3 regions of the Luteibacter anthropi genome follow, and region 3 is predicted to be linked to each of the others. Evidence: riboswitches for the same ligand, from Rfam matches in the RefSeq annotation. Region 3 holds a riboswitch; each other region holds the start of a gene.
What was found. A riboswitch is a leader RNA that binds a small molecule or an ion and turns the genes downstream of it on or off. The one in region 3 is predicted to bind fluoride.
Positions count from the first base shown of each region.

Region 1 (9,830 bases), 340 kb from region 3:
GGAACCGGCGAGCCAATTTGGGCAAGCCACTGGGCTTGACCCAGCGCACGGAGGAACGTGGTCTTCCCGCCTTGATTCGGGCCGGTGATGATCGCTAGCGGCGCGGGCGACGAATCAAAGGCATTGGCAACCGCTGTTCCCGGCGGTCGTAAGGCGACGCTTAACGGAATTAAGCCGCCCGCGGTGATGCCTTTCTTGCCTTTCGGGAAGAGGGGGACGCACAACGGTGTCCCAGCATCGTGCGACGCGTGGCTCCATTGCGCGACCGCCAGGTAATACGCGAGTTCTCGCCGTACCAGGTCGAAGAATCCAAGAAGGTAGTCGACCGACTGTGCCAACGCGTTGGCGACCTCATTGATGCTCTTGTCCCTCAGCTCACCCAACGCACGAGCACCGCCCTCGTCGCGGTCGGCAATTCGTATGGTGTGCTTCCCCGGAACGTAGCCGAGCATCCGAGTCCACCAACGTCGTGGTGGTCCACTTCGTGCTCGCAGGGTCAAATCGATACTCTGGTTCATCGGTCCGAGACGCGCGGTTACGGAGAGCTCGCCGCGGTCGGCCAATCGCTCCAGATGCGTTGAGACCTCGTTGAGATAGCCGTCATCCAGATTTTCCCGTAACTCGCTCAGCCATTGCGTTACGCGATCGGCGGATGCCGTGGTGATCCACCGATCGGCGACTGTGCGTGTTTGACGAAGCGCGTCAAGCAACTCTTTCAGGACGCTGACGCTTCCGTGCAGGATCGACGAGGCGTAGACACCGTAGAACCCGCTTGTACTTCGCCGCTTCGCATCCATAGCGTCGCGCGCAATATCGTGCAGCTCCTGTGCCATCGCCAGGTGGTCGGCCACGTCCGCAAGGACCGCCTGACGTGAGCGAATGACGTCACCCGTGGAGAGCGGCGCCGCAAAGACAGCAGTGACGATGGCCTTTAACGGCCGGTCGTTCGCTGAAATCGCCTCCACGATAAGGTCAAGATCCAGGTCTGCCCATGCGGCAGGCGCGGCGGCCCTAACATCATCGTGCGCCACGAGATCGCTATTAGGCCAAAGAAGGCGCGGCTTCATCGCATCATCCTCTTGGCCAGCTGCGCTTGGGTAAGGCCGTAGCTTGCGGCCAACGCCTCCGTATGGGCCTGTCCTTCTGGAGGGCCTCGACGTATGCGGTAAGTGCGTTGCCGAGCGTCCTCGGTGGTGACACTGCCTATCCAGCTGGCCATCGCTGGTCCAGCCTGCGCCAACTCCCAGAGGAAAGTCACACACACAATCGTGGCGCCACGATCGACTAGCCGCTCTAAGATGTCGCGCGAGAGGTCAATCGCATCGGCCGTCGTCGTCGAGGCGAAGAGTTCGTTGAGTATCACCAACGTATCCGGGTCGGCACGTTCAACGATTTCGTGGATCCGCACCAGGTCGTCTTTCAATTTGCCGCGCTGAGAACCCGCCAGTTCTGCGCGCTCGAAATGCGTCTCTACACAGCGCACAAAGGGAATAGACGCGGATCGGGAAGGCACAGGGCAACCGACTCGAGCAAGCACGTGCAGCTGGCCCCAGATCCGAGCGAAGGTCGTTTTCCCCGCTTGGTTGGGCCCGGTGATAACGATAAGTTGCTCGGCAGCAGTTCTGTCCAGGTCGTTACGGACAACATGCGTCGGGTCACCTATCGCCGGATGAAGCAGGGCTACGTCTGCGGCCTCAACGACAATCGTCCTATCGTGCGCCGCGATGAACTCCGGCAAACACCACGGCTGGCCCAGACGCTCGCTCTCCTGGACCACATCGAACACCGTTGTATAAAACGCCACCTCGCTCCGAACTTGGGCGACGACGGGATCGATAGGGTCCGCGTAGTCAGCGGCAAAGCGCGTCAGCTCATCGAATAGAACTCGGTGCTCGTCCGCCAACTCGATGAGAATCCGCTCTTCAAGGCCGTTGAGATGCCGCGGGCCCTGGTACGCCGTACGGTAGTCCTTGGCCCCGTCGACGCGAAAGCGCGCGAAGGCCTGCGCGACGACTGCCGCATAATCCTCGTCGCGCGCCACGCTCTCGACGGCGACGTAACCCGGTCCCAGACGCAGTCCATAGCGGAGCACGTCCAGCTCGCTCTCGAGCTTCGACGCGCGGTTTGCCATGGCGAGGAAGCCATCGGACGCCGCATAGGTCGATAAATAGTGCGTCAGTCCGGCCAGCGCGTCGGACGCCGCCGGGCCTTGCCGGAGTGCTTGTAGGATGTCCCTTACGCCGGTGCAGTAGGCGCTCACTGCCGTGAGTTGGTAACGGGCTAGTTCCAGCGTCGACGCCTGCTCGTTTGCCCTCGTGGCGGCTTTCTCGTAAACCGTCATGGCCTGGAGAAATGCCCCGAAGGCGCGCCTGATCGGCGCAGCGTTCAGGTCGCGGAAGACTCCCTGACGGAAGACGGCTTCAGCGGTGGTCGCCGCCGGGGCCTTGAGAAAAGGACGAATGTCCAGAGCGCCGGGCTGTTCAGCGATCGCGAGAGCCCACCCAGACAACTGCAGGTCCGCCATCACCTCGTCCGACACCATCGTCGCGACAGGAGCGCTCCCGGCGAGGTGGAAGAGACTAGGGGCTAATCGAGACAGAGGAACCTGAATTTCGGACATAAGAGAGCCTGCAAACCCTGCAAAGGTTGGCAGGCATCATCAGCCGATGTGGCGGTTCGTCCCTAAGGGACCGGAGGAATGCCATCTCCGTGGGCCAATATTCTAGAAGCGCAGGTGATCAATGTGTCAACCCCGAGCAGGCATCCCGTTGCTCGGACCGCAACCTTGGGCGTTCGAACTCGTGGAGTGCCTCGCATCTTGTGCCGACGCTCCTCTGTAGTGGATCGTGTTTACAGGGTCAGGGCCGCGTACGACGGAGTGCACTCATCCGTTGCTCGCATCCTCGGGAGCTCCCGGTGTGAGAAGCCTCCGGCTTGCGTCGTGCGGGATGACCGGCCGTGTCAGGTCGACGGTGTAATCGCCAAACCGATTGATATGCGCCGTGCGATACGGTGACAACCCTGCGAGGATCTCAGGGGTCACCTCATGGCCTTCGATCTGAAGTTGCTCAATAGCACGCGTCATGTGCTCAACGTTATGGAGTATGACCATGTTAGCGACCAAGTGGTTATAGCCGATGACCTTCTCCTGCTCGTGCCGAAGGTTCTCGGCGATGATACCCTGACCACCGAAGAACGCCCACTGGGCGAAGTTGTTGAACTCCTCACTCTTGTTCGTCGCCGCCGTGATCATCTGCCGAATTTCTGCGCTGTCGATGTAGCGTAGAAGGAACATGGTTCGGATCACTCGCCCCAACTCTCGAAAGGCAAAGTAAAGCTTGTTCTTTCGGCTCACATCATCAACATTTCATCCATTGGCGGCCTGCTGGCGTTCCCGGCCACCGGTTACTACCACGCCACGAAGTGGGCCGTGGAAGGTTTCTCGGAGTCGCTGTCCAGGGAGGTCGCGCCACTGGGCATCAAGGTCACCATCGTCGAGCCCGGCGCCTTCCGCACCGACTGGTCCGGCCGCTCGGTGATCGAATCGAAGACGCTCATCGACGACTACGATGCGACGGCAGGCCTGCGCCGTCGACAGGCCAGGACCAACTCGGGCAAGCAGCCTGGTAATCCGGCCCTCGGGGCCGCCGCCATCATCAAGGCGGTGGCCATGGAACAGCCGCCGCTCCGCCTGCCTCTGGGATCGGATGCACACAGGTTGCTGACTGCCCGGGCAGACGAGCTGCGTGCGAGTTTCGAGGCGGTAAAGGCCCTGTCGATCAGCACCGATTTCACGGATTGAAAAGAGCCACGGCACGTTGATGACGCCCGCAGCCGCAGGCTTTCATGAAGCCTGCGGCTGCGATGCCATGCGAAAGTCATCGCGTCGGAAGGAATACACCTTCAGCCGTCTTCACTCGGCAATCGTCGCGGACAGGTGATATACGCGCCCGCCCCAACCGTCATTGGGGAAAGCATCCGAGACTTTCAGGTAGACCGGGCGTGCGCCATTGGCAACGGCACCGATATAGGGCGTGAGGTCGATCACGATATCGCCTTTGTTGGATCCATCCGTGACCGGTCGCGTTTCCTGGGCCACCGTCGTCCAATGCGTGTTGTCGGTGCTGACCTGTACCAGGAATTCATTGTCGATAGTCAGCGTGACATGCGCCGCGGTGGTATCGGCGGGGAAGGGGAATCGATAGGTAAAGTGGGCATTGCCGTCGGCGAAGCGATTCTGCACACCGTTGCTCTGCGAATGATCCGCGTCGAACAGCCACGGCGTCTCCGCTACGGTTCCCGTGTCGAAATCGATCTTGTGTGCCACCAGCACATCCGCCTGCGCAGTGAAACGCAGGCCGGCGGCAAACATATTCGCGGTAAGGGTGTGGTGGCCGTCTGTTGCCGTGCCCGGCACGCTGACCGTCAATGGAAGCGTGGCCCTGGCGGGAACGGCATTGCCCCTGGGTTGCAACCGCATCAGGGAGACCCGTGGCGAAACACTCCAGCCCGGCGGCGCGTCGACGGAAGCCAGCGCCTGCAATGGAAAATAGCCGGTCGCCGATGCACCGAGATCGATGGCAATCGATGTAGTGCCAGACGCAGACGGCATGATCACGGGCTGGGCCGGAGACATCGTGGCAGCCAGCGATTCCAGCGGCGTGAATACCGGGATATCGCCGATCAACGCACTGAGCGCACTGGCCTGGGTGCGCCAGTCGAAGACGTTGGGATGATCATCATTCGTCGCTCCCGCCCAGCGGGTGCCCAGGCGACCGGCCGCATCGCGATCCTTCTTCCACAGACCATCGGCCTGCTGCTCAAGGAAGGCCGCATAACGACGGTCATGGGTGGTGTCTACCAGGTAGGTCCAGTAGCGCATGAAGATGCCCTTGAACTGCTTGGCATTGTCGTCACAGGTCTGGTCGCTGGCATCACAGCTTTCGGTGAGTACACCGTTGGTGACCAGGGCATTGGGCCCGATGGCTGCGTCGGCCAGCCGGCGTACATCCGCCAGCACATGCGGATCCCGGGTGGCACGCCACAGTTCCAGGCCACCGCCGATCGCCAGTCCCTGGTTGTAGGTCCACACGTTCTGGCCGTTATTCGTGCATGCATTGGTCAGGCCGTCGTTGACCAGGCCATTGGCGTTGATCATGCCGCTGCCCTGGAACCATGCCCACGCCGTACGTGACCGCGCCAGCCAGATGCTGTCTCCCGGAATCCTGTTGTGCAGGGCCGCGGTGAGACGTATCCACAGGCCATTGGTGATGGCGTTTTTGTACGTGCGCTCCGCATCCCACCACACGCCACCGCCGCAGCTGCCGGTATCCCAGTAGCCGTTCACGTAATTGGCGATGGTCACCGCCATATCCAGATACTTGGGATTGCGGGTCAGGTCGTAGGCCTGCAACCAGGTCAGGCCCCACCATTCGGAATCGTCGATGGCGCGGCTGGTGAAGTTGCCGAGCAACGGATCCCCGGACAATACGCCGGCGGGGAATACGCCCTTGTCCTTCTCGAAGGTGTTGTCCAGTTGCACCAGATACCGGCGGTCGCCGGTACGTTGCATGTAGTCGCCAATGGTCTGCAAGGCCACCGCGGAGTTCCACCAGCTCGATGGAAACCATGCCTTGTCCGGATCATAGGAATCCATCAGCACATCCGCTGCCACACGCGCCCGGGCCATGGAAGTCGGCCCGTCAATGTATGAGGGATGGGCGTAAGACTGCTCTGTTGCAAGAGAAGGCAGGGCCACGGACAGCCCTGTCAGGCCGGCTACTGCCAGAAATACCTTTGATCGCACGCGCATTGCTTGGAGGCTCATGATCGCAAACACTCCTTCCGGATACCCACGGTCCATCTCTCCCGGGTCGGACCGTGGGCGTTCGTCCGATGGAGAAGCGCGCACGCCTGGCCGTCTGGACGGCCCCAGTCATGCGTCATGCCTTTGATCCCCTGGTGACCCACCGATGCGAAAGCGCAACGAATTACGTCTTAGATCGCTGTTTACAACCGCATCTAAATCGATCTAAATTCAAGATTCAAAAAAAGGCGCCGATGCGTGGATCCGTGATCCGGATGCTTGTTGATCGATGCCAGGGGCGACTCTAACCCGGCTATCCGGTGCGACGCTCGCTGCGGCGCAATAAAGCCGATTGGCACGACACGGTTCGAGGTACCAAGGTGTGATGCGGACAGCTCCCTGTCGGCGATTCCCTATGCTACGTTTTGCCGACAGGGGGCATCACGTGGGGAGAACGGGCAATGGCGTTTATCAACGTCTCGGGCCGCAAAGGCCTGTGGGCAGGTTTGTTCGGTAGTATCGCGATGTGCTCGGCACCCGTCGGGCTGGCAGCGACATCGCCCGGATTCAACGTGGGATCGGCGAATGTCGCCACTGCCGACCCGTCGGTGCCACGGCCGCCAGGCAACGCCTGCACGGTCGAGCTGTTCAACGGTTTCACGTTCCGTGATTTCTCCAACCATCCTTATACCTATGCACCCCCGACCGGCTGCGGCACGTCATGGTCGAAGGTGGTACTCGAGGCCGACTTCGCGGTAACGGCGGGGCGCCAGTTCGACCGCACCGCATCGCTCTGGCTGGGTGGCGCCAATATCTACTTCGGTACGACGCAAGAACCTTCGGCCGCCGTATCTCCCAGCTGGCATGTCGAGCGCGATGTCAGCGACTTCGCGAGTCTTCTGAGCCAGCCTCAGACAGGCCAGGCGATCCTTGGCAACATCGTCGACAACACCTATACCGGCATCATCAGCGGCTCGGCCCGCCTGGTCTTCTATCCGGCCAATATCCTTGCACCGAAACCGGACGCCCCCGATGCGGTCTTCCCGCTGTCGGACGGTACAGCCGGCGGTACCGTTGCCCTCAACACCGGTAGCGATGTTCTGTCGCGTACGCTCACGCTGCCTACGAACGTGGAGCGCGCTTATCTGGATGTGTTCGCACAAGGGCAGGGCGGTGACGAGTTCTGGTACACCTGTGTGCCGGATGCGCAGGCCAACCAGGTGCAAAGCTGCGGTGGCGGTGCATACCGCGAGGTGCAGGTATCGATCGACGGACAGCCGGCTGGCGTAGCACCCGTGTATCCATGGATATTCACCGGCGGCATCGATCCCTACATGTGGCGACCCACGCCTGGCGTGCAGACGCTCAACTTCCTGCCATACCGTGTCGATCTCACACCGTTTGCCTCCCTGCTCAACGACGGCAAACCGCATGCGCTGGCCATCGGCGTGACTGGGGCCAACGGCAACTTCGCCGTCACGGGCAACCTGTTCGTGCATCTCGACCATGGTCGCAAGGTGGTCAGCGGCGCAGTGACCACAAATACCTTGCAGGGACAGCCGGCCGCCGCCACCGTGGACAACCAGGTCACCGATACCGGGGGTGTCGTCGGAGGCTCCATCGCCACGCATGCATCGCGCCGTTTTCGCGTGGCAGGCTATGTCGATACGTCGCACGGGCGCATCGTCACCGACGTGAACCAGACCGTGAGCTTTCGCAACACACAGACCTTCGCCATCGATCCAGCCCACTACCAGCAGGGCATCGACCAGCTGACGACCGTCGACAGCACGACAAAGACCCGACAAGGCTTGCTCGGCATCGCGGTGACCACCGAGATGCACGTCGACTATCCACTGGTCGCCAGCTTTGGCAACACCTTCGATGCGGCGGGCAATACGCTCAGTGCGCCCAGTTCGGTAACCCAGGGATTCTCGCGCCAGTTCAGCAAGCGGCTGGGCAACCTGCTGATCTACCGCAGCGATGTGGATAACAGCATCGATACGGCCGATACGCTCACCTACGCCAACGGCGCCGTCGCCGGTCATACGGGGCAGCGCAGCGCGCAGCAGTTCCGCTTCAGGGACAACCTCGGCAGCTGCTATGGCCGCGACGTCAGCACGGCGGCTGGCCTGCTGACCGCCGCAACGGATGGTGGTGATTGCCCGCTTGCCTGGAACCGACTGTCGTGGTTCACCCATCCGGATGGCTCGCCCGATAGCTCCAGAACGGAGAATCCGGGGATCTTCTAAGCAATGCCCCCCCGGCCTGATGGCCGGGGGGCATTCACTCAGTGGGCCTGTGCCTTACCGGTCTTGCCGGCTCCCTTCAGCACCTCGTATCCAGGCGCGGGCACATCCGCAGGGCGAATGCTCGTCCGGTAATTGCCCTGTGCCACCAGGGAAACGTCGCCCAGGCCACCGTCGTACGCCGTGCTCCACGATGCGATGGCAATCGTGTTGTCGCCATGGGTATGCAGCACGCCTGGCGGTAGCTCGAAGTCGGTCTGCGGGCCGACATCGCTGATGTAGCGACCGACCTGCCAGCCGTTGACGAAGACAAGGGCGCGGTAGTGGCGTGGCACGGCGTCATGGATGCGCAACGCGATGGGTACGTCCTGGCCGGCAGGAATATCCAGGTGGACGTTCGTGCGATACCAGTCGACGCCGGGCAGGGCGGTGGCACGCGGAAGCGTCGTGGATGCCCAGCGACCGTCCACGAAGCCCGGAAGCTGCCAGCCCATGCGCTCGCCATAGAGCCCCCCGGCATTAAATGGCCCGCGAACCGTATCGGACAACTGCTCGCCGCCTTCGTTGCCCTGGATCTTCCAGTGGATGCTCGTAGGCGCGCCGGCAAAGGTCGCTGTGATCAGGCCGCGCGGCTCACGGAACGCACCGCTGTGCTCCTCCTGAAGATGGCCCGTGTTGTCGACGAGCACGGAAACAACGTTGTCGCCACCGATCTTCAGCCAGGAGGGATCGATGGCGAACTGCCTTGCTCCGCTGGGGTTGTTGCCAAGGAAATGCCCATTGAGCCAGGCCGTGAAAATGCCGTGGTTGCCCAGGTGCACACCCGTGTTGGCCGAGAGAACAATCCCCATCTCCTTACCCGTGGCCTTGAAGTGGCCGCGATACCATACGTTGCCGTGGTGGTAGCCGTAGCTGTCGCTATCGAGGATGGGGAGCTGGTGTTCCCAGTAGGGATTGGGTGAAGACGTGCGATCCGTGGCGAGCCATCCCTTGTCATCGAAGCCGGGCGCCACCTCCGGCGCGCCGTTGGCAACCCGCCATGTCGTCAATGCGGGCAGCGCTACCGGTACGGGGCCCTCGACCTGGCCCAACAGACTTGTCGACGTCGTCGGGTTGGCCACGACGGGCTTGCCGTTCCAGGAGAATGCCCGCACGTCCGGAGAGGCGAAAAGCTCGATATCGCTTGCCTTGTCGGTATCGCCACTTAGCGCAATGTTCTCACCATTACGGATCGCTTCGCGGGCGAGATAAGGGCCCCGCAGAAGAACCGGACCTGCCGCCGTATCCAACTGCCAGAACTGCCTGGCGGCCGCACGGTCGCCGATCAGCAGCAGAAGCGATCCGGCCCCCTGGCCGATGGCTACCCGGGCGAGGCCATGGTGCCGGTAGTCAAGACGCAGCGTATGCGCGGCTTCGTCCCAGTGCATGGCCACATCACCCTCGATCACCTGCACGGCAGGGCGGCTTGCATAGCGCAGGACGGTCTCCCCGTCTTCGCCATCGCGCCCATACAGGACGGCCACGTCGCGAGGCCCCAGCGGAAGCCAGGTCATCAGCTCCGAGGTGGAATAGGCGAGGTCCTGGCGACCGAATCGATAGTCGGCAAGGAAGATTTTCGAATCGCGGCCGTCGATATGGATCGCCGTGCCGACCTGCTGGGGAATGGTCACGTCCTTCGCATCACGCTGGGCGATATGCAGGTGGGTCGCATCATTGCTGGTGTCGAGGGCGTCCGCGTGCCGGAGGATATAGAACCGCGTGCCGTCATCCGGATT
Region 1 covers NZ_CP077072.1:3,977,650-3,987,479, forward strand. Annotated here, with positions in the region: gene KR767_RS16890 (MutS-related protein) at 1-1,067, opposite strand, end outside; gene KR767_RS16895 (MutS-related protein) at 1,064-2,524, opposite strand; fluoride riboswitch at 2,644-2,718, opposite strand; partial or broken gene KR767_RS16900 (Tn3 family transposase) at 2,885-3,352, opposite strand; gene KR767_RS16905 (SDR family NAD(P)-dependent oxidoreductase) at 3,386-3,802, shown strand; gene KR767_RS16910 (glycoside hydrolase family 76 protein) at 3,914-5,827, opposite strand; gene KR767_RS16915 (peptide-N4-asparagine amidase) at 6,268-8,058, shown strand; gene KR767_RS16920 (beta-galactosidase) at 8,097-9,830, opposite strand, start outside.
Region 1: it holds a riboswitch for fluoride, as region 3 does, so the genes downstream of both, KR767_RS16895 (MutS-related protein) here and KR767_RS15695 (voltage-gated chloride channel family protein) in region 3, are expected to answer to the same signal.

Region 2 (9,830 bases), 330 kb from region 3:
GACATTGATTACGGGAACTGGACCGGTCGCGCGCATGCCGATATCGCACGCGATGAACCTGAGGCGTGGGCTGCGTGGCAAAGCATTCCCGGCCGTTTCCGGTTCACCGGCGGCGAATCTCTGCTGGACGTGCAGGCTCGCGCCGTCAAGGCAACCGAGCTCCTGCTTACCCGGATGACGGAAGACCAGGCCCTCCTCGTCGTCTCCCATGACTCCACGATTCGCGTACTTCTGAGTTACTTCGCCGGTCAAACGCTGGAGGGCTATCGACGGTGGCGTGTCGACCCGGCCGGGATGACCGTCATCGAGTTCACGCACGGCGCGCCGTCGATCGTGCACGTCAACCAGACAAGCCACTTACGTTCTACAGAAGACACCGGTGTCGCACAGACCAAGGAGATTGCATGAACCAGATCCGCCGTATCGATGCCCTCGAAGTCCTCGACTCGCGTGGCTTTCCGACCATCGAGGCCGTCGTCACGCTGGAATACGGTGCGCAGGGCCGCGCGATCGTCCCCTCCGGTGCCTCAACAGGTCGAAAGGAGGCTCATGAACTGAGAGATGGGGGCACACGGTACGGGGGACGAGGCGTCCGACACGCCGTTCGCAACGTCCTCGACATCATTGCACCCGCATTGGCTGGGGACGCGTTCGCTCGCCAGGCCGACCTGGATGACCGCTTGATTGCGCTCGATGGCACTGTGCAAAAGACAGTGCTGGGCGCAAACGCCATGCTCGCCGTCTCGATGGCGTTCGCGCGTGCATGCGCTGTGGCCGCTAAGAAGCCACTGCACGAGCACCTTGCGCCGGGTAGCGCCTTGCTGCCGGTGCCATGCCTGAATGTCATCAACGGCGGCGCTCATGCGGACAGCACGCTCGATTTTCAGGAGTTCAAGATCCTGCCACACGGGGCGACCTCCTTTGCCGAGTCGATCGAGATGGGCGAAGGGGTTTTTCACGCCCTCAAGAAGCGGCTGGGCAAAAGTGGCTACAGCACGGCGGTGGGCGACGAGGGCGGCTTCGCACCGCACCTTAAGTCGCACGAAGAAGCCGTAGAGATCATCCTGGACGCCATCGTCCTGGCGAGATACCGACCCAGCCACGACGTGAGTATCGGCCTTGACCCGGCCGTCAGCGCGTTCTGGCAGGACAACGGCACGTATGTCTTTCCCCGGATGGGAATCACCATGGACAGTGGCGAGCTCATCGACCTCTGGGACCGCTGGCTTAAAGCCTATCCGATCCGTTTGCTTGAAGATCCGATGGGCGAAGACGACTGGGAGGGCTGGGTCGAGGCGACGAAGCGACTGGGCAACCGCGTTGAATTGGTGGGGGACGATTTGTTCTGTACGAACCCTGCCTACGTCGAGATGGGCATCCAGCGATCGGTCGCTAACTCGGTCCTCATCAAGCCCAACCAAATTGGAACGTTAACCGAAACCTTCGCGTGCGCCGGACTCGCCCAATCCGCCGGCTACGGCATCTATGTGTCGCACCGCTCCGGAGAGACCGAAGATTCGTTCATTGCGGATCTCGCCGTAGCGTTGGGTGGGGGGCACCTGAAGACCGGATCCGGTTGTCGCGGTGAGCGCACGGCTAAGTTCAACCAGCTTCTGCGGATCGAGCGCGAACTGGGAAGCCTTGCCCGTTTTCCGGGGGGCGCAGCCTTCAAGACCCTCAATCGCACGGAGGCCGCGTGAACCCATCCACCGCATTCAACGTTCGACGTATCGTGATGGACGTCGACAAGGCAGTCGCACGGCCATCGTTGGAGGACATTGCCAAGGCCGTGTCAGCCTGCCGCGGTGTCGAAGCCCTGAACCTGACCGTGGGGGAGATCGACATCGAGACCGTTGGCATGGATCTGACCATCGAGGGCAATGGGCTGGATATCGAGCAAATCGTGGCGGCGATACATGAGTCCGGCGCTGTGGTGCACAGCGTTGACCAGCTCGTGTGTGGCGAGCGCCTCATCGATGCGGTGGAGCGGCATCGATGAGGCCATCCAACCCGTGGGCGTTCGTGGCTATTCGTCTTGATCTGGTCGCCGGACTGGTCGATGGGATATTGACGGCGCTGACACTGGGAGCCGGTCATCTGCTCCCGGGTGCGGCGCCCATGAGCCTTACGCTAGCTCTTCGCGTGGCCGTCGCCTCGGCTGTCTCGGGTGCCTTCATCTTCCTCGTCGCCCATTACGCCGACCTGCGCAGCGAATTCATCGAAGCGGAGCGACAGCTCAATCTTCTTGCCCACGGACAACTCGCTGCCAGCCAACTCGGTAAGGCGGCCTTTCGCGAGGCCGCCGTCAAGGCGTCGGCAGCCTGCGGCGCCACGTTTGCAGGGGCTCTTGTCCCGATGTCTATGGCCATCTTGGTGCCCTCATGGCGGTCAGCCCCTCTCTTTGTCTCGCTCACGGCTCTCGGGGCACTCGGTGTGTGGCTATCGCACACCGTCCACGGACGTCCCATCCGATGGATTGTCGCGCTGGTATTGGTAGGCGGCTTGCTGAGCACACTTGGCGCGTTTCTTCACATTGCCTGATGAGTCTTCCCATGCCCCTTACCGCCTTAGCGCTATGCATCGGCGCCACCCTTGGCACATTTCTTCGCTACCTCCTGGCACAAATGTTCAATGCGGCGTTCCCCTCGCTCCCGATGGGAACGCTCGCCGCCAACCTCCTTGGCGGATTTCTTATGGGTCTGGCGCTTGCGAGCTTCATGGCCTATCCGCAGATGCCCCTGGCCTTGCGCCTGGGTATCACCACGGGATTTCTGGGCGGGCTCACCACGTTCTCCACCTTTTCGGCGGAAAGCTTTCTCCTGCTTCAGCGCGGCCAGTACGGGTCGGTCGCCATCCACTTGGCGGTCCACGTCCTGGGCGCATTGGGCTGCCTGGCGTGCGGCTTTGCGCTGGGCCGCCTCATTGCCCGGTGAAGGCTTTGACCTGGGTTCCCGCCGTAGTTACACTGGGCCTACGGAGATGGCATGCCTCCGCGAACCGCCTTCGGGCTGATGATGCCTACGTATCCTGGATCCCCGGGGGCGTAGGCATTTTTGTTTGATGCCCCCGGACTTCAGGTGTTTTCAACCCACCTACCGGAAGTCGCATGCGACACCTTCGTTCACTCGAGCAGTGGGAACTGCTGCCCTACATGGGCAAGTGGCTTGTCATCAGTTCGGCAGCCGCCTGTCTGGCCGGTACCGCCTCCGCCTTCTTCCTGCTTGCCCTCGAATGGGCAACGGCCACTCGCGAGGCCCAGCCCTGGATGATCTGCTTGCTCCCGCTGGCAGGTTTCGTGGTTGGCTGGGCGTACGACCGGGTAGGTAAGCCTGTGGAAGCGGGCAACAACCTGATCATCGACGAGATCCACGATCCGAAGAAGGTGATTCCGCGGCGGATGGTGCCCTTGGTGTTCATAGGCACCGTCGCTTCCCACCTTTTCGGCGCGTCGGTGGGCCGCGAAGGAACGGCGGTCCAGATGGGCGGAGCGCTGGCCGACCAGTTGACGGGCATCTTCCGACTCCGCCACGAAGAGCGCCGTATCCTCTTGATGGTCGGCATGAGCGGTGGCTTTGCGGCTGTCTTTGGTACGCCGCTGGCCGGCGCACTGTTTGGCCTGGAAGTCCTGGCCATCGGCCGTATGCGTTACGACGCGCTCTTTCCCTGCGTTATCGCCGCCATCGTGGCTGACCGTGTTTGCCTGGCGTGGGGGGTTCATCACACCGTCTACGCCGTGCCGTTTGTCACGGCAGTTACCATTCCCACGGTCCTCGCCGTTATCGCCGCCGGCTTCGCATTCGGACTGGTGGGTCTGCTTTTTGCGACGGCTACTCACACCGTGGGCGGGTGGATGAAGCGCTACCTTCGGTACGCCCCGTTTCGCCCCTTGGTCGGCGGCGCCGTCATTGCGCTCTCGGTGGTCGTGCTGCATACCGAACGCTATGTCGGCCTCGGCATACCCACCATCATCGCCGCGTTTCAACATCCTCTGGCGCCATGGGACTTCGCTGGCAAGTTCGCCTACACCGTCGCCTCCTTGGCTTCGGGTTTCAAAGGCGGTGAAGTCACGCCGCTCTTCTTCATCGGTGCGACCCTAGGTAATGCGCTCGCGCCGCTTCTACACCTTCCCGTGCCGATGCTAGCCGGGCTGGGCTTTGTCGCCGTGTTCGCCGGCGCCGCAAACGTGCCCTTGGCTTGCACCGTCATGGCGATCGAACTGTTCGGTCCAGCCATCGCGCCGTTCGCGGCGATCGCCTGCGTCGCCAGCTACATGTTCTCCGGACATACAGGCATCTACCACGCGCAGCGTCTTGGACACGCCAAACATGTGCGGCATTTGCCCGAAGACATGCGTCTTGCCGAGATGAGGGCCTTCCGTAAGGCACAGCGCAAACAGCCCCGTGTTGAAACCATCGATCCGTGATCCAGGAGCCCTGAATGCACGACCTTGCTGCCGTTCGCCTCTACTTTCCCGCGTCCACCCGAGCAACCCGGACACGGTTTTGGCATCACCTCTCGGCTCCGGCCCTGGCCCATCATCTTTTAGCTGTCGCTCGTCGCGCTGGTGTCGAACAAGCGATTCTTCATCATGTCGATTCTGGCTATCTCAAAGGTCACCGGCTCAGTCACCACCATCCCGAAGCACATTCGATGCACCACCCACAGTGCCTCGAACTGGTCGATCACCGCATAAAACTCGAAGCCTTTCTTAAAGATCACGCCAACGAAATCAAGAAAGTACGCGTCTTGATGTTTCATGGCGAAGCGCTGAAAAGCGTTACCCACGACTAAGCGTCACCCGAGGGAGTTGCTCCATGAACGGTTATCGCATCCTCTTTTTCACACAGGAAGACCGAAAAATCGGTCACCGCCTGGCGAGCGAATGGATCCTCAGTAAGGCCAAGGAACTGAAGACGCATGGTGCAACCCTGACCATAGACGCCGTTGGCTTCGGGCACTCTGGGAACATGCACTCGGCAGGTCTTTTCAAGATCACGGATAGGCCCGTGACTGTATCGGTCACCGCCGATGAGGCGACGTGTGAGGCACTCATGGCGGCGCTCGCGGAAGCCCGTGCGGACATCTTCTTTGCCCGCAGTCTCGTCGAGTTTGGACGTACCGCGGAGGATGCCCCACAAGACCAGTAGCTGCCCTGCGAGCCCTCAACAAAATCGAATTGATCGCGAGGTGCTTTGCAAGCACCTGCGACCGGTATGCACCCATCCAAAATTTTTGAAAGGTAGCTCATGCGTGCCATTGTGCTTCTTCTCGCCGCACTAACGACGGCGACCGCGGTGTCGGCCAAAGCCGCTTCGGCGCCCGACCGTCCGCACAATGTGATCATCTTTGTCGCCGATGGGTTGCGCGGCTCGGTGGTCGATGCCCAGCTGACACCAGCCTTCGACGCGTTGCGCCGCGAGGGAGTAAGTTTCCCCAATAGTCACTCCCTGTACCCGACCGTCACCACGGCGAACGCTTCGGTGATTGCCACGGGCCACTATCTCGGTGACGCCGGCAACTTCTCCAACGCGATCTATGCCGGTTATCCGGTCACTTCCGCTAAGGGCACGGCAAGCGTCACACCCTACTTGGAGGATGATGCCGTCCTGGGCGATCTGGACGCACACCTGGGCGGAAACTACCTGACGGAGGAAACCCTCCTGGCCGCCGCACGCCGGCAGGGTTACAGCACGGCATCCATCGGAAAGCTCGGGCCTGCGCTCATTCAGGATCATGTCGATCGCGGCCAGACGACTCTCGTCCTCGACGACAGCTCAGCCATCGCCGGCCACGACGGCAAGCTGGACGGCGTGTTGCTGAACCCTGAATTCGCCGAAGCGCTTCAGCGGGCCGGGTTGCCCCTGACACCGCCCCTTCTTGATAGGCCTAACCTCGCGCAACAGCGGTATTACTCGGAGGTCGCCGCCAAGGCCGCGCTTCCACTGCTGCAGGAGAAGGGTAAGCCCTTCGTGATGGTGTTCTGGATGAGGGATCCGGATATCACCCAGCACGGTCAGCTGGACAGTCGACCTGGCATCGTGCCCGGCATCAACGGTTCGTCCTCTCTGGAAGCTATTCGAAACTCGGACCTCACGCTAGCTCGCTTGCGTGAGACCGTCGATCGACTGGGTCTTGGCGCGACGACAGATATCATCGTCACGTCGGACCATGGCTTTTCGACTATCTCCAAGCAGAGTCAGACGAGTCGCTCTGCACGATGTGATTACGTTGACGTTGAGAAAGGCCAGGTTCCTCCCGGCTTCCTCGCGATGGATATGGGTGAAGCCCTGAAGTTTTCCGTATGGGATGCGGACGACGGCGCGGTTCTGATCCGTGGTGCCGGCGGGTGCGGACATCTGGACGAAAGCCGTTACGCGAAGCATCCCGTCAATGGCGACGCGATACTGGGGGAGGATCCCAACCATCCCGATTTCGTCGTGGCATCCGGTGCGGGTTCGTCGTTGATCTACGCAAAAAGCGACGCTTCGCGGTCTATGGTGCCCGCTGCTGTCGCGTTCTTTCTCCGCCAGGACTACGTCGGAGGCATTTTCGTCGATCCCGCATTCGGTGCCATTCCTGGGACGATTCCTCTGTCGGAGGTCGGCTTGATGGGGACAGCGCGGACGCCGCATCCCGCGATCGTCATAAGCTTTAGATCCTTTTCTTCCGGGTGCGATTTGCCTTTCCGCTGCGGTGTGGAGCTCGCCGACTCCTCGTATGGCCAAGGGCAAGGCATGCACGGCGCGTTCAGTCGCGCCGACACGTTTAACTTCATGGCTGCGGTCGGTCCCGATTTTCGCAAGGCATTCGTCGATCCTGCACCGGTCAGCAATGCCGACATCGCTCCGACCGTTGCCAAGGTCCTAGGCATCCGCATGCCAGCGCATGGCCATTTGACCGGGCGCGTCATTTCCGAGGCGCTACCGGGCGGAACTGTCCCCACGTTCCAACGGAGAACATGTCTTTATCCTTCGACAGAGCTCGGTGGCGGCGCAAGAGCCGACGAGGCGCCGCTCCTTCACCTCCAACCGGCGCTGGCCCTGCAGACGGTCGGCGACACCCGCTATTTTGACGCAGGCGGCCTCGTCGGCCGCACGCTAGGTCTACCGTCAGAGGGCGGTGAACGCTGCGAGGCCACCCAATGATTCGCGCCATTGCTTTCTTGTTAACGGCCACGAGCAATCTTTGCAAGAGCACGTCAATCTGACGGCTTCCAGGCACTACCGACCGTCTTGTTCGTAACTCGGAGAACGACAATGGAAGGGTTCCGCATCCTGTTTTTCACTCAGGAAGATCGAAAGATCCATGGCGATACAGTGGGTCAGTGGATCCTGCAGAAAGCACGCGAACTCGGTGCAGAGGGAGGAACACTGACGGTGGACGGCGCCGGCTTCGGCCACGGAGGAAAGATGCACTCTGCCAGTTTCTTCGAGATGGCCGATCGTCCTGTCACCGTCTCCGTCGTTACCGATGAGGCGACCTGCAACGCCCTCATGGCAGCAATGGCAGCCGAGAACGTCGACGTGTTTTACGCACGGAGCGAGGTCGAGTACGGTCGCCTGGACGGCGGCGGCAATGAAAAAGTGTCAGCGGAGAAGTCTCGCTAATGTCTGCATGGACGACAACAGCGCCTACAACCATCGCTGCGTTCTTAGCCTCGTTGGTCGAGTTTGTTGAGGCACTCACTATCGTGCTCGCGGTCGGGGTAGTAAGGGGATGGCGCGACGCGCTCGCCGGTGTTGCAGCGGCGATGCTCATCCTCGGATTGGCGGTATTGTTCTTCGGACCCGCCATGGCGCGTATACCGCTAGGAGTCGTCCAACTCCTTGTGGGCGCGCTCCTACTGCTCTTTGGGATGCGTTGGCTGCGCAAGGCCATGCTGCGTGCGGCGGGGGTCATCGCCCTCCACGATGAGACCGCCGCATTCGAAGCCGAGCAGGCGCAGCTGATTGCTCTCGGGCAGCGCTCTACCGCTTTCGATAAGGTCGCATTCATGACAGCAATGAAGATCACGCTTCTTGAAGGCATCGAAGTCGTCTTCATTGTGATCGCTCTCGGAGCAGCCGGGCGTGACCGCTTGTGGTCGGCAAGCGTGGGCGCGGTAGCGGCGCTATTGCTCGTTATTGCCCTAGGGGCACTGGTTCATCGCCCCTTGGCACGTGTACCCGAAAATACACTCAAGTTCACCGTCGGCGTGCTGCTAACTGCCTTTGGAACATTCTGGGTGGGCGAGGGGCGCGGCATCGTCTGGCCTGGCGGCGACTTATCGGTACTCGGCTTGATTTTGCTCTATGCCGTCGCAGCGTCTGCCGGCGTCATTGCATGCCGTCGCGAACTTTCGTCACGTGCAGGGATCCCGTCATGACCCGGCGTTCTTGGTGGCGAGCCATTGTCGCGGAACTCGTTGCCGTAGTTGTCGACGATGTGGCTTATGCGACGACGATTGTGATTTTTGTGTGCTTGGCCGGAGGCCTAGTCGCATGGTCATCACCGAGCCACGCTTGGCCGGCCATTTCATTCGCATTGGGGCTTGCGGCCATTCTCGTCAGTAGCGCTTGGTGGCAGGCCCGAAAGAAGCGAAGGGGAGCCTGACTTGTCGGCGTTCGCAAGCGATCCCACATCCGACACGTGGAATCACATCGTCTACGCTGCAATCCACTTGGGCGCTCCACCGACGGCTCTGGGAAGCGCGCTCTTGAGCGCGGCGTGCGAATTGCCCTTGATCATCGGTCTATTGGTTTCGGCCGGATGTTTGCTACGAGACCGTGAGTGGGGCGGGGTCTTGGTAGGACTCTGTGCAACGGGGCTGGCCATTGCCTCGGAGGCGTTCATTTCCTGGGCAGCGTATCAACCCAGGCCATTCGCGGCCGGTTACGGACCTGCCTGGGTCGCTCACGCGGCGAATAATTCCATGCCGAGTACTCACGTAACCGTCTCTTGCATATGGGCGATGGTTTTGGCGACACGTCGGCACGCCGGGGGTGCGCTAGCCGTGGGCGTGTGCGCAGCCCTAATGGCCTGGGCGCGAGTGGCTGCCGGCATTCATTGGCCGCAAGACATCCTTGGCGCCGCGGTTGGTTCAATCGTTTCCGTAATCATCGCGGTAAGCGGCGTGCGGGTGGGCGAGAGATGGAATCTGTACCGAGTACGCGGACCACGTGCCTAATGCACGGACTAAATGGCTCGCATCAATTCAGATTCCCGGAACCACGCCTTAGTGTGAATGAGACGTTCTGTCGAAGGTCATAAAGAGGCGCCTGATCATAGGCTTACGACCCAAAGTGCGCTTTTTTTGCCAGTTCTCGGCCGACCCTCTTCTACCGTCCGCGCATGGTAGTCATTCTTAGGGGGAGCAAAACGGTGGCAGCCGGCGATGCGCCGTTCCGGGCCGATACCTCGACCTTCCTGCTGGTGACGGTGGAGCTTCCCGTGTGCACGCAGGTATTTCTCGATGCCGAAGGTCGCTCTCATCTGGCATTGACGCTGGACATAGACAGAGCCGTGCTCGCCGAAGCCATGGCGCGACTGCCCATGAAACATGGCCCGGCGCCGACATCATCGGCTGGCGTAGCAACCGCCCGGATGACGCCGGATCTGCTGGAGCCTTTTGCCCGCCTGCTGGGTCTGCTGGATCGCCCGGACGATATCCCGTTTGTATCGCCCCTGGTCGTCCAGGAAATCTATTACCGGGTGTTTTGTGGTCCGCTGGGTGGCGTATTGCGGCAACTGGCCCAGAATGGGTCGCATGTGGCGCAGGTAGGTCGCGCGGTGCAATGGATCCAGTCCCATTACGCGGATGCGATGTCCATCGATACGCTGGCCGACATGGC
Region 2 covers NZ_CP077072.1:3,966,483-3,976,312, reverse strand. Annotated here, with positions in the region: gene KR767_RS16880 (histidine phosphatase family protein) at 1-408, shown strand, start outside; gene eno (phosphopyruvate hydratase) at 405-1,700, shown strand; gene KR767_RS16870 (DUF211 domain-containing protein) at 1,697-1,999, shown strand; gene KR767_RS16865 (hypothetical protein) at 1,996-2,541, shown strand; gene crcB (fluoride efflux transporter CrcB) at 2,553-2,933, shown strand; fluoride riboswitch at 2,967-3,028, shown strand; gene KR767_RS16855 (voltage-gated chloride channel family protein) at 3,107-4,423, shown strand; gene KR767_RS16850 (DUF190 domain-containing protein) at 4,438-4,791, shown strand; gene KR767_RS16845 (DUF190 domain-containing protein) at 4,815-5,147, shown strand; gene KR767_RS16840 (alkaline phosphatase family protein) at 5,247-7,145, shown strand; gene KR767_RS16835 (DUF190 domain-containing protein) at 7,257-7,607, shown strand; gene KR767_RS16830 (COG4280 domain-containing protein) at 7,607-8,365, shown strand; gene KR767_RS21460 (phosphatase PAP2 family protein) at 8,531-9,166, shown strand; gene KR767_RS16825 (AraC family transcriptional regulator) at 9,361-9,830, shown strand, end outside.
Region 2: it holds a riboswitch for fluoride, as region 3 does, so the genes downstream of both, KR767_RS16855 (voltage-gated chloride channel family protein) here and KR767_RS15695 (voltage-gated chloride channel family protein) in region 3, are expected to answer to the same signal.

Region 3 (9,830 bases):
GCCAGGAGTCCGGAACCCAATCCAAGAGCGGCGGCAAGGCGGCCTAGCGTAAGTACGGGTGTCATGGGGCATCCACGGAGGAAAGTGCCATCGCCCCTGGAGCCCGAGCGAGCGGATTGTTCCCCGTGTCTTACGTGACCTTCCGTGATCCGGATGCATCGGCGCCAGCCCTGTTACCCTCTCCACACTTCCTTCACGCCGGTATCCGGTTAAATTCACGGCTGCCAAATTTGTACGACTCCCCGGCTGGCAGGCTCGGGGCCCGCTCTCCATGTCCGGAAGTCCGCCGGTGACCGATGAATCGACGCAACTTTTCGATCTGGAGCTCAGGCTCCTGCTGGAAGCCGTCTACCTGCGCTATCACTTTGATTTCCGTGGCTATGCGTTGAGCTCGATCCGCCGACGGGTGCGCCATGCGATGACCCGGTTCGACTGTGCCCGGGTGAGCGACCTGCAGCACCGGATCATCCATGAGCCGGCATTCTTCGCCGAGGCTATCCAGTACCTCACCGTGCAGGTCTCGGAGATGTTCCGGGACCCGGCCTATTTCCGCGCCCTGCGCGAGGATGTGCTGCCGGTACTGGCGACGTATCCGTCCATCAAGGTCTGGGTGGCCGGGTGCAGCAGTGGCGAGGAAGTGTGGTCGCTGGCGATCATGCTGGCCGAGGAAGGGCTGCTGGAGCGCACGGTGATCTATGCCACCGACATCAACGCCGATGCGTTGACCCGGGCGGAGCAGGGCACCTACCGGGTGGAACGCGTGGCCCAGTTCAGCCGTAACTATGTGGCGGCAGGCGGTCGCGGCTCGCTGTCGGACTACTACACCTCGGCCTATGGCAACGCGGTGTTCAACCGGCGCCTGACGAAACAGGTGGTGTTTGCCGACCATAGCCTCGCCACCGACTCGGTGTTTTCCGAAGTGCACCTCGTGTCCTGCCGCAACGTGCTGATCTATTTCAACCGGGATCTCCAGGATCGGGCGGTGGGTCTGTTTTCCGAGGCACTGGTCCGCAAGGGCTTCCTGGGACTGGGCAGCAAGGAATCACTTCAGTTCGGTGTCCACGCGCCGATGTTCGAGCCGTTCGTTTCCACGCAGCGCATCTACCAGAGGAGGGCATCGTGAGCTTCATCATCGGAACCCCCGTGGCCGCTCCCCGGCCCGAGCGCAGCACCCATTTGCTTATCGTCGACGACATTCCCCAGAACCTCACGGCGATGGAGGCATTGCTGGCGCAGGAGGGCGTGACCATCCTCAAGGCATCCTCGGGTGCCGAAGCGCTGGAGCTGTTGCTCAGGTTCGACGTGGCCCTGGCCCTGCTGGACGTGCAGATGCCGGAGATGGACGGTTTTACCCTTGCCGAGCTGATGCGCGGATCGCAGCGTACGCGGCATGTGCCGATCATTTTCCTCACGGCATCGCCCGATGACCCGGCGCGCTCCTTCAAAGGCTATGAGACGGGCGCCGTGGATTTCCTGCACAAGCCGGTGGAGCCCCGGGTCATCCTGGGCAAGGTCGGCGTGTTCATCCAGTTGTACCGGCAACGGCTGGAGCTGGAGCGGCGCAACGAACAGCTGGAACGCGCCCTGGACCTCAACCAGACCATGATGGCCGTGCTCACCCACGACCTGCGTACGCCCTTGTCGGCCGTGACGCTGTGCGCCGACCGCCTGATCGAGGAGGCCGACGGCACGACCTTCGCTCGCACCGCCTCCTATGTGCGCACCAGCGCGGCCCGCATGTCGCGGATGATCGAGCAGATGCTCGATTTCTCGCGTATCCGGTCATCCACGCTCACCATGGATCTTCAGCCGGCGGACCTCGGCGAGGTCTGCGACGAAGTGGTGGCAGAGATGCGTCGGGCCCATCCGGAGCGGGTCATCGCCCTGTCCACGGCCGGCGACCTGCGCGCCACCTTCGACACCGTGCGGATGGGGCAGGTGGTGACCAACCTGCTCGGCAATGCCGTGCAGCATGGCGAGGGCGCCGAGATCACGGTGCACGTGGATGGCTCGCAGGAAGACATGATCGGTTGCTCGGTGCGCAATGCCGGCCGTATCGCGGATGCGTTGCTTCCGCGATTGTTCGAGCCGTTCAAGGGCACGTTCAACCCAAGCACCGGGTTAGGCCTGGGCCTGTACATCGTGGATCAGTTCGTCAGTGCCCACGGCGGCTCGGTGCATGCGGAGAATAGCGAATCCGGCGTGCGCTTCGACGTGCGTCTTCCGCGCCGGCGCGCTGCCGGCCGACTTGTGCCGGTCGAGGCGAGGCTCACGGAGCGCTCTGCCTGATGCGTCGTCCCACCGAACCCGCCGATGCCGAGCCCGTCGCGGCTACACTCGCGCATCGATCCGGAGCCAGCATGCCCCACACCCGATTCCCTCGCATCATCGGTTTCGAGGTGCCACCCCTCAAGCCCCAGGTGGACGTCATCCGTGACGCGCCCATCGTGGCGTTGCTTGACGTTGCGCCCTCCGATGACTGGGTTCATGCCTTTAATGCCGAAGTGGCAGGCCTGAAGGGCGAACTGGGCCTTGCCGAGGTTTCCATCGAGGCCCACCGTATCTTCTTCTTCGGTTCCACGGCCAATGGCCGGCGCCTGTCGGGTGCCGTGCGCGGGCTCGTGGAACAGGTCACCCGGCTTACGATGGACAGCCGGCTTGCCGGCGGCACGGTCGACACGCCACCTTCCGCGACCGGCACGGGCGACGAGACGTCGTTGGCCGGCTCGCTGGGTACGGTGCTTGTGGTGGAAGACGACGAGATCCTGCGCACCATCGCCTGCGATGTGCTTGCGGGGGCCGGTTGGGAAACACGGGAAGCGGCCGATGCGGCCTCTGCGCTGGCCGTGCTCGCGGCCGATGCCGTGAACGTCGTTTTTACCGACGTCGACATGCCGGGCACCATGGATGGCCTCATGCTGGCGGACCACGTCTTCAATCACTGGCCGGCCATCGGCCTGGTGGTGACGTCCGGTCGCTATTCGGTGGATGCCAGCCGCGTTCCGCGTGGTGGCGTCTTCCTGTCCAAACCCTATCAGCGCCGGCAGTTGCTGGCGGTCATCGATCTGGTGACCCACGCCGCGTCCAGACGCGCCTGATCGTCCCACCTTGCCCTGGTCCTCCATGACTTCCGACCCGAAGCCCCGCCGTCCGTCGCGTCGCGCCACCGGCGACACGCGTACCCTCATCGCCCTGGCGATCGTCATCGTGTTCTTCGTATGCAGCGGCCTGATCGCGGCGTCGAACATACGCACCATCCGCGACGACAACACGCTGGTGATCCGTTCGCAGGAGACCGTAGGCGCCCTGGGCGACATCCTGTCCAGCGTGCAGGATGCGGAAACGGGGCAGCGCGGCTTCCTGCTCACGGGCAACGAGCGCTACCTGGAACCCTACCGCAACGCGCTCGCGATCATTCCGGCACGCATGGATGCCATTCGCAGCGGGGTAAGTGGCGACTCGGGTCAGTCGATGCGCCTGCGTGAACTGGGTTCGCGCGTGCAGGACAAACTGGACGAACTGAACCAGACCATCGAGCTTCGGCGCACTCGTGGCCTGGAAGCGGCCCTGGTCGTGGTCAATTCCGATCGTGGCAAGGCTGCGATGGACGATATCCGCTCGCGCCTGGGTTCGATGCGTGCGGCCGAGTTCGACCAGCGCACCCGGCGCCTGGCGGAAATGGAAACCGCGTACAGCACGGCGTGGACCTCCGGCGCGGCCAGCGCCTTGCTGGGCATCGGCCTGACGTTGTTCGTGGGCATCCTCATCCGTCGCAATGCTGTCGCGCGCGAACGCGAGGCCTGGTTGCAGGCCGGGCGCCTGGAGCTGGGTGCCGCCATGGCGGGCGACAAGGACATGAGCGAGCTGGCGGGCGTGATCCTGTCCTTTCTCGCCCGCTTCCTGCGCGCCGAGGCGGGCCTCCTGTTCACGCCGTCGGCTCGCGGTTTCGAACGCGCCGGCGCCGTGGGCGTGGCACCGGAAGAGCCCGGCACGGCAAGCCGCACTACCGGCAGCCTGTTGAGCCGGGCCGTCGACGAGCGCCGTGTCGTGGTGGTGTCCGACGTGCCGGAGGGCTATTTCCAGGTGGGTTCCGGACTGGGCAAGGCACCGCCGCGTCACCTGGTGATCGTGCCGACGATCGGTGACGACCAGGTCCAGGGTGTCGTGGAACTGGGCTTTTTCAATCCGGTGGACGCCGAAGTAGTCGCCCTGCTGGAGCAGGCGTCGCCGGCCATCGCCATCGCGCTTCGCTCGGCCGCGTACCGCGCCGAATTGTCCCGTCTTCTCGAAGAGACCATGCGCCAGTCCGAAACCCTTCAGTTGCAGGGCGAAGAGCTGCGGGCGTCCAATGAGGAACTGGAAGAGCAGAGCAGGGCCTTGCGCGAATCGCAGCAGGAGCTGGAATCGCAGCAGGCCGAGCTGGAGCAGACCAACGCCCACCTGGCCGGACAGTCGCAGCAGCTGGAAGCCCAGCGCGACGAGCTGGCGCTCGCCAACGAAGCCATCGAGGCAAAGGCGCACGAAGTGCAGCGCGCCAGCCAGTACAAGTCCGAGTTCCTGGCCAACATGAGCCACGAACTGCGTACGCCGCTGAACTCCGCGCTGATCCTTTCCAAGCTGCTGGCAGACAATGCGCACGGCAACCTCACCGAAGAACAGGTGAAGTTCGCCCGCACCATCCACGCCTCGGGTGCCGATCTGCTCACGCTCATCAACGACATCCTCGACCTGTCGAAGATCGAGGCGGGCCATGTCGAGGTCCGTGGCGAAACCTTCGAGGTGAAGGGTCTGCTGGACGATATCGCCGCGTTGTTCTCGCCGGTGGCGAACGAGAAGGGCCTCACGCTCGACGTATCGTCGGCTACTGACTGCCCGGCATTTATCGAGAGCGATCGCCTGCGTATCGAGCAGGTGCTCAAGAACCTGTTGTCCAACGCCCTCAAGTTCACCGAAGCCGGAAGCGTGAATCTTTCGGTGCGAGCCGGCGCGAAGGGCATGGTGGTCTTTTCGGTCACCGACACCGGCATCGGCATCGCTGCGGACCAGCAGGCGCGCATCTTCGATGCGTTCCAGCAGGCGGACGGATCGATCAGCCGCCGCTACGGCGGCACGGGCCTGGGCCTGTCCATTTCGCTTGAGCTGGCGCGCCTGCTCGGCGGCGATATCTCCGTCGCAAGCGACCCGGGCCGGGGCAGCATGTTCACGCTGACCATCCCCGTGCGGCTCGCGAGCGCCCAGGCCGTGGTTGCGCGCGCACCGGCACCGGCCGTCGTTCCGATGCCTCCTGCACACCGCCCGGTCATGGCGCCCGCACCTGTCGCGCAGCGTGCTCCGGCGCCGGTATCCATCGATCCGCGCCATCTCATCCTGGTCATCGAGGACGACGTGGCGTTTGCCGGCATCGTCAGCCAGCTGGCCGAGGAAATGGGCTTCCGCTCGCTGGTGACCTCCACCGCGTCCGAGGCGCTGGCCGTGGCACGCGAGCAGATGCCACATGCCATCGTGCTCGACGTGGGGCTGCCGGACCAGTCGGGTCTGTCGGTGCTGGATATCCTCAAGCACGACGTGCGCACGCGTCATATCCCGATCCATGTCGTATCGGCGGAAGACCATTCGCGCACGGCGCTGTCGCTGGGCGCGGTGGGTTACCTGGTGAAACCGACCACCCGCGAGGCGCTGGCCCGCGTTCTGGATTCGCTGGAATCGCGACTGTCGCAGCGCCCCCGTCGCGTGCTCGTGGTCGAGGACGACGCGGTGCAGCTCGATGCCATCCGTCACCTGCTGGCGTCGGCGGATGTGGAAACCATCGGTGCCTCGTCTGCCGCCGATTGCCTCTCGTTGCTCAGCCACGAGACCTTCGACTGCATGGTGCTCGACCTGTCGTTGCCCGATACGTCCGGCTTCGCACTGCTGGAAACGCTCAGCAGCCAGGATACGTACGCGTTCCCGCCGGTGATCGTCTACACGGGGCGCGTGCTCTCCGCAGCAGAAGAAGACCGCCTGCGTCGTTATTCCAGCTCGATCATCATCAAGGGCGCGCGCTCGCCGGAACGCCTGCTCGACGAGGTGTCGTTGTTCCTGCATCGCGTGATTTCGGAACTGCCCGAGCCGCAGCAGGGCATGATCCGCGCGGCGCTGAATCGCGACGCCACGCTGGAAGGCCGTCGCATCCTTCTGGTGGAAGACGACGTACGCAACGTCTATGCCCTGATGAGTGTGCTCGAACCGCACGGCTGCGAGCTGACGATTGCCCGCAACGGTCAGGAGGCCATCGACGCGCTCCACGCGTCCGTGGATGGCGCGGATATCGACCTGGTGCTCATGGACATCATGATGCCGGTGAAGGATGGCCTGACCGCCACCCGCGAGATTCGCCAGGATCCGCGCTTTGCCGATCTGCCGATCATTGCGCTCACCGCCAAGGCGATGCCGGACGACCAGCAGCAGTGCCTGCAGGCAGGTGCGAACGATTACGTAGCCAAGCCGCTCGACGTGGACAAGCTGCTGTCGCTGATCCGCGTCTGGCTTACCGCCTGACCTTCGACGGGCGAGGCAAGGCGCAATAACCCGCGGCTTTAACAAGCCCGGGTGACCCGCTACACTGGCGGCACGGAGATGGCATGCCTCCGCGAACCGCCCTCGGGCTGATGATGCCTACGTATCCTGGAATCCTCCGGGGCGTAGGCTCGTGCGTTTCTCGCCCCGTTATTCCAGGTGTTTCAACGACACACCTTTTGGAATCCGCATGCGACGCCTTCGTTCACTGGAACAATGGGAACTGCTTCCCTACATGGGCAAGTGGCTGCTCATGGCTTGCGCGGCTGCCGTTCTGGCCGGCTCCGCTTCCGCTTTCTTTCTCCTGGCTCTGGAATGGGCGACGAACACCCGCGAGGCATCGCCGTGGCTGATCGGCTTTCTTCCCTTGGCAGGTTTCGTGGTGGGCTGGGCGTATCAGCGTGTGGGCAAGTCGGTGGAGGCGGGCAATAACCTCATCATCGACGAGATCCACGACCCTCGTAAGATCATCCCCCGGCGCATGGTGCCGCTGGTGCTTATCGGCACGGTGGTATCCCATCTCTTCGGCGCATCGGTGGGACGCGAGGGTACGGCCGTGCAGATGGGCGGTGCGCTGGCCGACCAGCTGACTCATGTATTCCGGCTGCGAGCCGACGACCGGCGCATCCTGCTGATGGCCGGCATGAGTGGTGGTTTTGCCGCAGTGTTCGGCACGCCGCTGGCAGGTGCATTGTTTGGCCTGGAAGTACTGGCTATCGGGCGCATGCGCTACGACGCGCTGTTTCCCTGCGTGATTGCCGCCATCGTGGCCGATCAGGTCTGCCTGGCGTGGGGTGTTCACCACACCCACTACGTGGTGGATCATGTCTGCGCACTCACGCTGCTGCCGGTGCTGGGCGTGATCGCGGCAGGTATCGTTTTCGGCCTCGTGGGCCTGCTCTTTGCCACGGCCACACATCATCTGGGTGGCTGGATGAAGCGGCGGATTGCCTATGCGCCACTACGCCCGTTGCTGGGTGGTGCGGTGATTGCGCTGTCTGTCAGCGTCCTGCCTGCATGGCGGTATATCGGACTGGGCATTCCGACCATCGTGGAAGCCTTTCAGCATCCTGTTGCGCCCTGGGATTTCGCGGGCAAGTTTGCCTATACGGTCGCGTCGCTGGCGTCGGGCTTCAAGGGTGGCGAGGTGACACCGCTGTTCTATATCGGCGCCACGCTGGGTAATGCGCTGGCACCTCTGCTGCATCTGCCTGTCGGGATGTTGGCCGGGTTGGGTTTCGTCGCGGTATTCGCCGGCGCGGCGAACGTGCCGCTGGCCTGCACGGTGATGGCGATCGAACTGTTCGGGCCGTCCATCGCGCCGTTCGCACTGATTGCGTGCGTTGTGAGCTATCTGTTTTCCGGACACGCAGGCATTTATCACGCCCAGCGCCTTGGCCGGGCCAAGCATGTGCGGCACCTGCCGGAGGATCTGCGGCTGGCCGAGGTCAAGGCATACAGGAAGAAGCTACGCGAGACCCCGGCCGTGACGGACGACGTACCTTAAGGCTGTTTCGCGGTGGGCTGGAATGCGCTTAGCGGCTTGACGTAAGGGCCGTTCCAGTCTGCGTCGAAGATGCGGCCAAGGGGGCGCACCAGCGGGCCGTGGATGAAGATCGAGGCATTCACGGCACTTTCGAAGTAGCTCCAGCTCCAGTTGCCGGTGCCGACAAAGCCCGACTCGTCGTCGACGAGAGCGTACTTGGCATGTTCGACACGGGCGTAGGGAATGGGGCCGGACGACGCCTGCGGCAGGCTGGAATACTTCACTTCCACGCCGGGCATGAGCGCCAGGCTTTGCAGGTAGGCGAGGTCATGGCCGCGCAGTGCCCAGTCGGCCACGATGACCTGTACCTGCACGCCGCGTGCGGCGGCATTGCGGATGGCAAGATCCAGTGCGGTCCAGTAGCCCTTGGGGCCGAAGTCCTTGAAGGCCGACATCGTCATCACCTGGATGCGGATGCGGGTGCGTGCCTGGTCGAGCATCTGCGTCAGCGTCGGTGCTTCCAGCGTCAGCCAGGACGGCTGGAGCGCTGCGGGGCTGAAGGCGGGGAAGATAGTCGACGGGCCATCGTCCTTGCCGTTGATGACGACGGGGGAGAGCACGGTGGCCGGTTCGAACGAGGGGGCGGGTACGAGCGGTGCGGCCACCAGCGCATCGGCCGGTTTTTCGGCCAGGTGCCACAGGTGGTCGAATTCCGCACGGAACGTCTTGCCGATGCGTTCGTCGCCGATATGCACGCCCACTTCGTGGATGTGCTGGATGGCACGCCAATCCCAGTTCTGGCTGCCCACGAAGACATCGCGATCGTCGATCTCCATGAACTTCACGTGCAGCACGCCGCCGGTGAGGTCCTTTACCGGCATCTGGCGGATCGTGATGCCGGGCAGGCCCGTCAGTGCATCGACCCAGGGCTGGCTTTCATGCATGAAGCTGGTGTCGATGAGCAAGTTCACCCGCACCCCTTTCTTCGCCTGCGCGACCAGCGCATCCACGATGGGCGAAAGCGCATGGCCGGGCGGGTTGGTCAGGTAGAAGGCGGCGATGTCGATATGGTCTTTCGCGCCCTTGATCATCGACAGCCAGGTAGGGCCGGTGCGTGCCGTATCGGGCAGGCCGTAGCTGGTTTCTTCCGGAACGCTCTCGACCCATTCGAAGGTGCTTTGCTGGCGCGCCGCCGGAGCCGCATGGCTCGACAGGGGAATCAGTGCAAAAGCGGCGGCAAGGGCCAGCAGGGGACGGCGGGTTGAGCGCATGCGGAGGAACCTGGCGAGTGTTGATCGTTATAGAGTAACACCGCCGTGTGACGGTTGGTTCGCGTGCGCCGCAAGCCACGCAGGAACCTCGGTCACCGCGATATCCTGCGCTGCGTTGAAGGTGACGGCCTTGTCCCAGGCAACGCCGGTATCGCGCGCGAAGGCCAGGTGGTACCGGCGCATCTTGTCGTGCGGATGGGCCTGCACGGCGTCGCGCAGTGCGTCGACGGTCCACAGGTTGCGCTGCGTTTTCCTGCCCAGGTAAGCGTCCACCATGTCGGCCAGGCGTTCGTAAGTAAACGTGTCGCCCGCCACGAAGATCACCTTGTCGTCGATGCGAGGCTCATGGGCGAGGATGGCAGCGGTGAGCTGCCCGATGTCTTCGGGCGTGGTCACGGTGAGGCGGTTGTCCCAGCGCCCCAGTGCATTCACTTTCGCCGCTTCGAGATCGACAACGCCGAAGGCAGGTTCAAAGAGGAAACTGGTGAACATGCCGGTGGATACGATGACCCAGTGCG
Region 3 covers NZ_CP077072.1:3,638,464-3,648,293, forward strand. Annotated here, with positions in the region: gene KR767_RS15670 (hypothetical protein) at 1-65, opposite strand, end outside; gene KR767_RS15675 (CheR family methyltransferase) at 272-1,123, shown strand; gene KR767_RS15680 (hybrid sensor histidine kinase/response regulator) at 1,120-2,289, shown strand; gene KR767_RS15685 (response regulator) at 2,361-3,098, shown strand; gene KR767_RS15690 (response regulator) at 3,124-6,537, shown strand; fluoride riboswitch at 6,603-6,664, shown strand; gene KR767_RS15695 (voltage-gated chloride channel family protein) at 6,746-8,062, shown strand; gene KR767_RS15700 (phospholipase D-like domain-containing protein) at 8,059-9,312, opposite strand; gene KR767_RS15705 (aromatic alcohol reductase) at 9,340-9,830, opposite strand, start outside.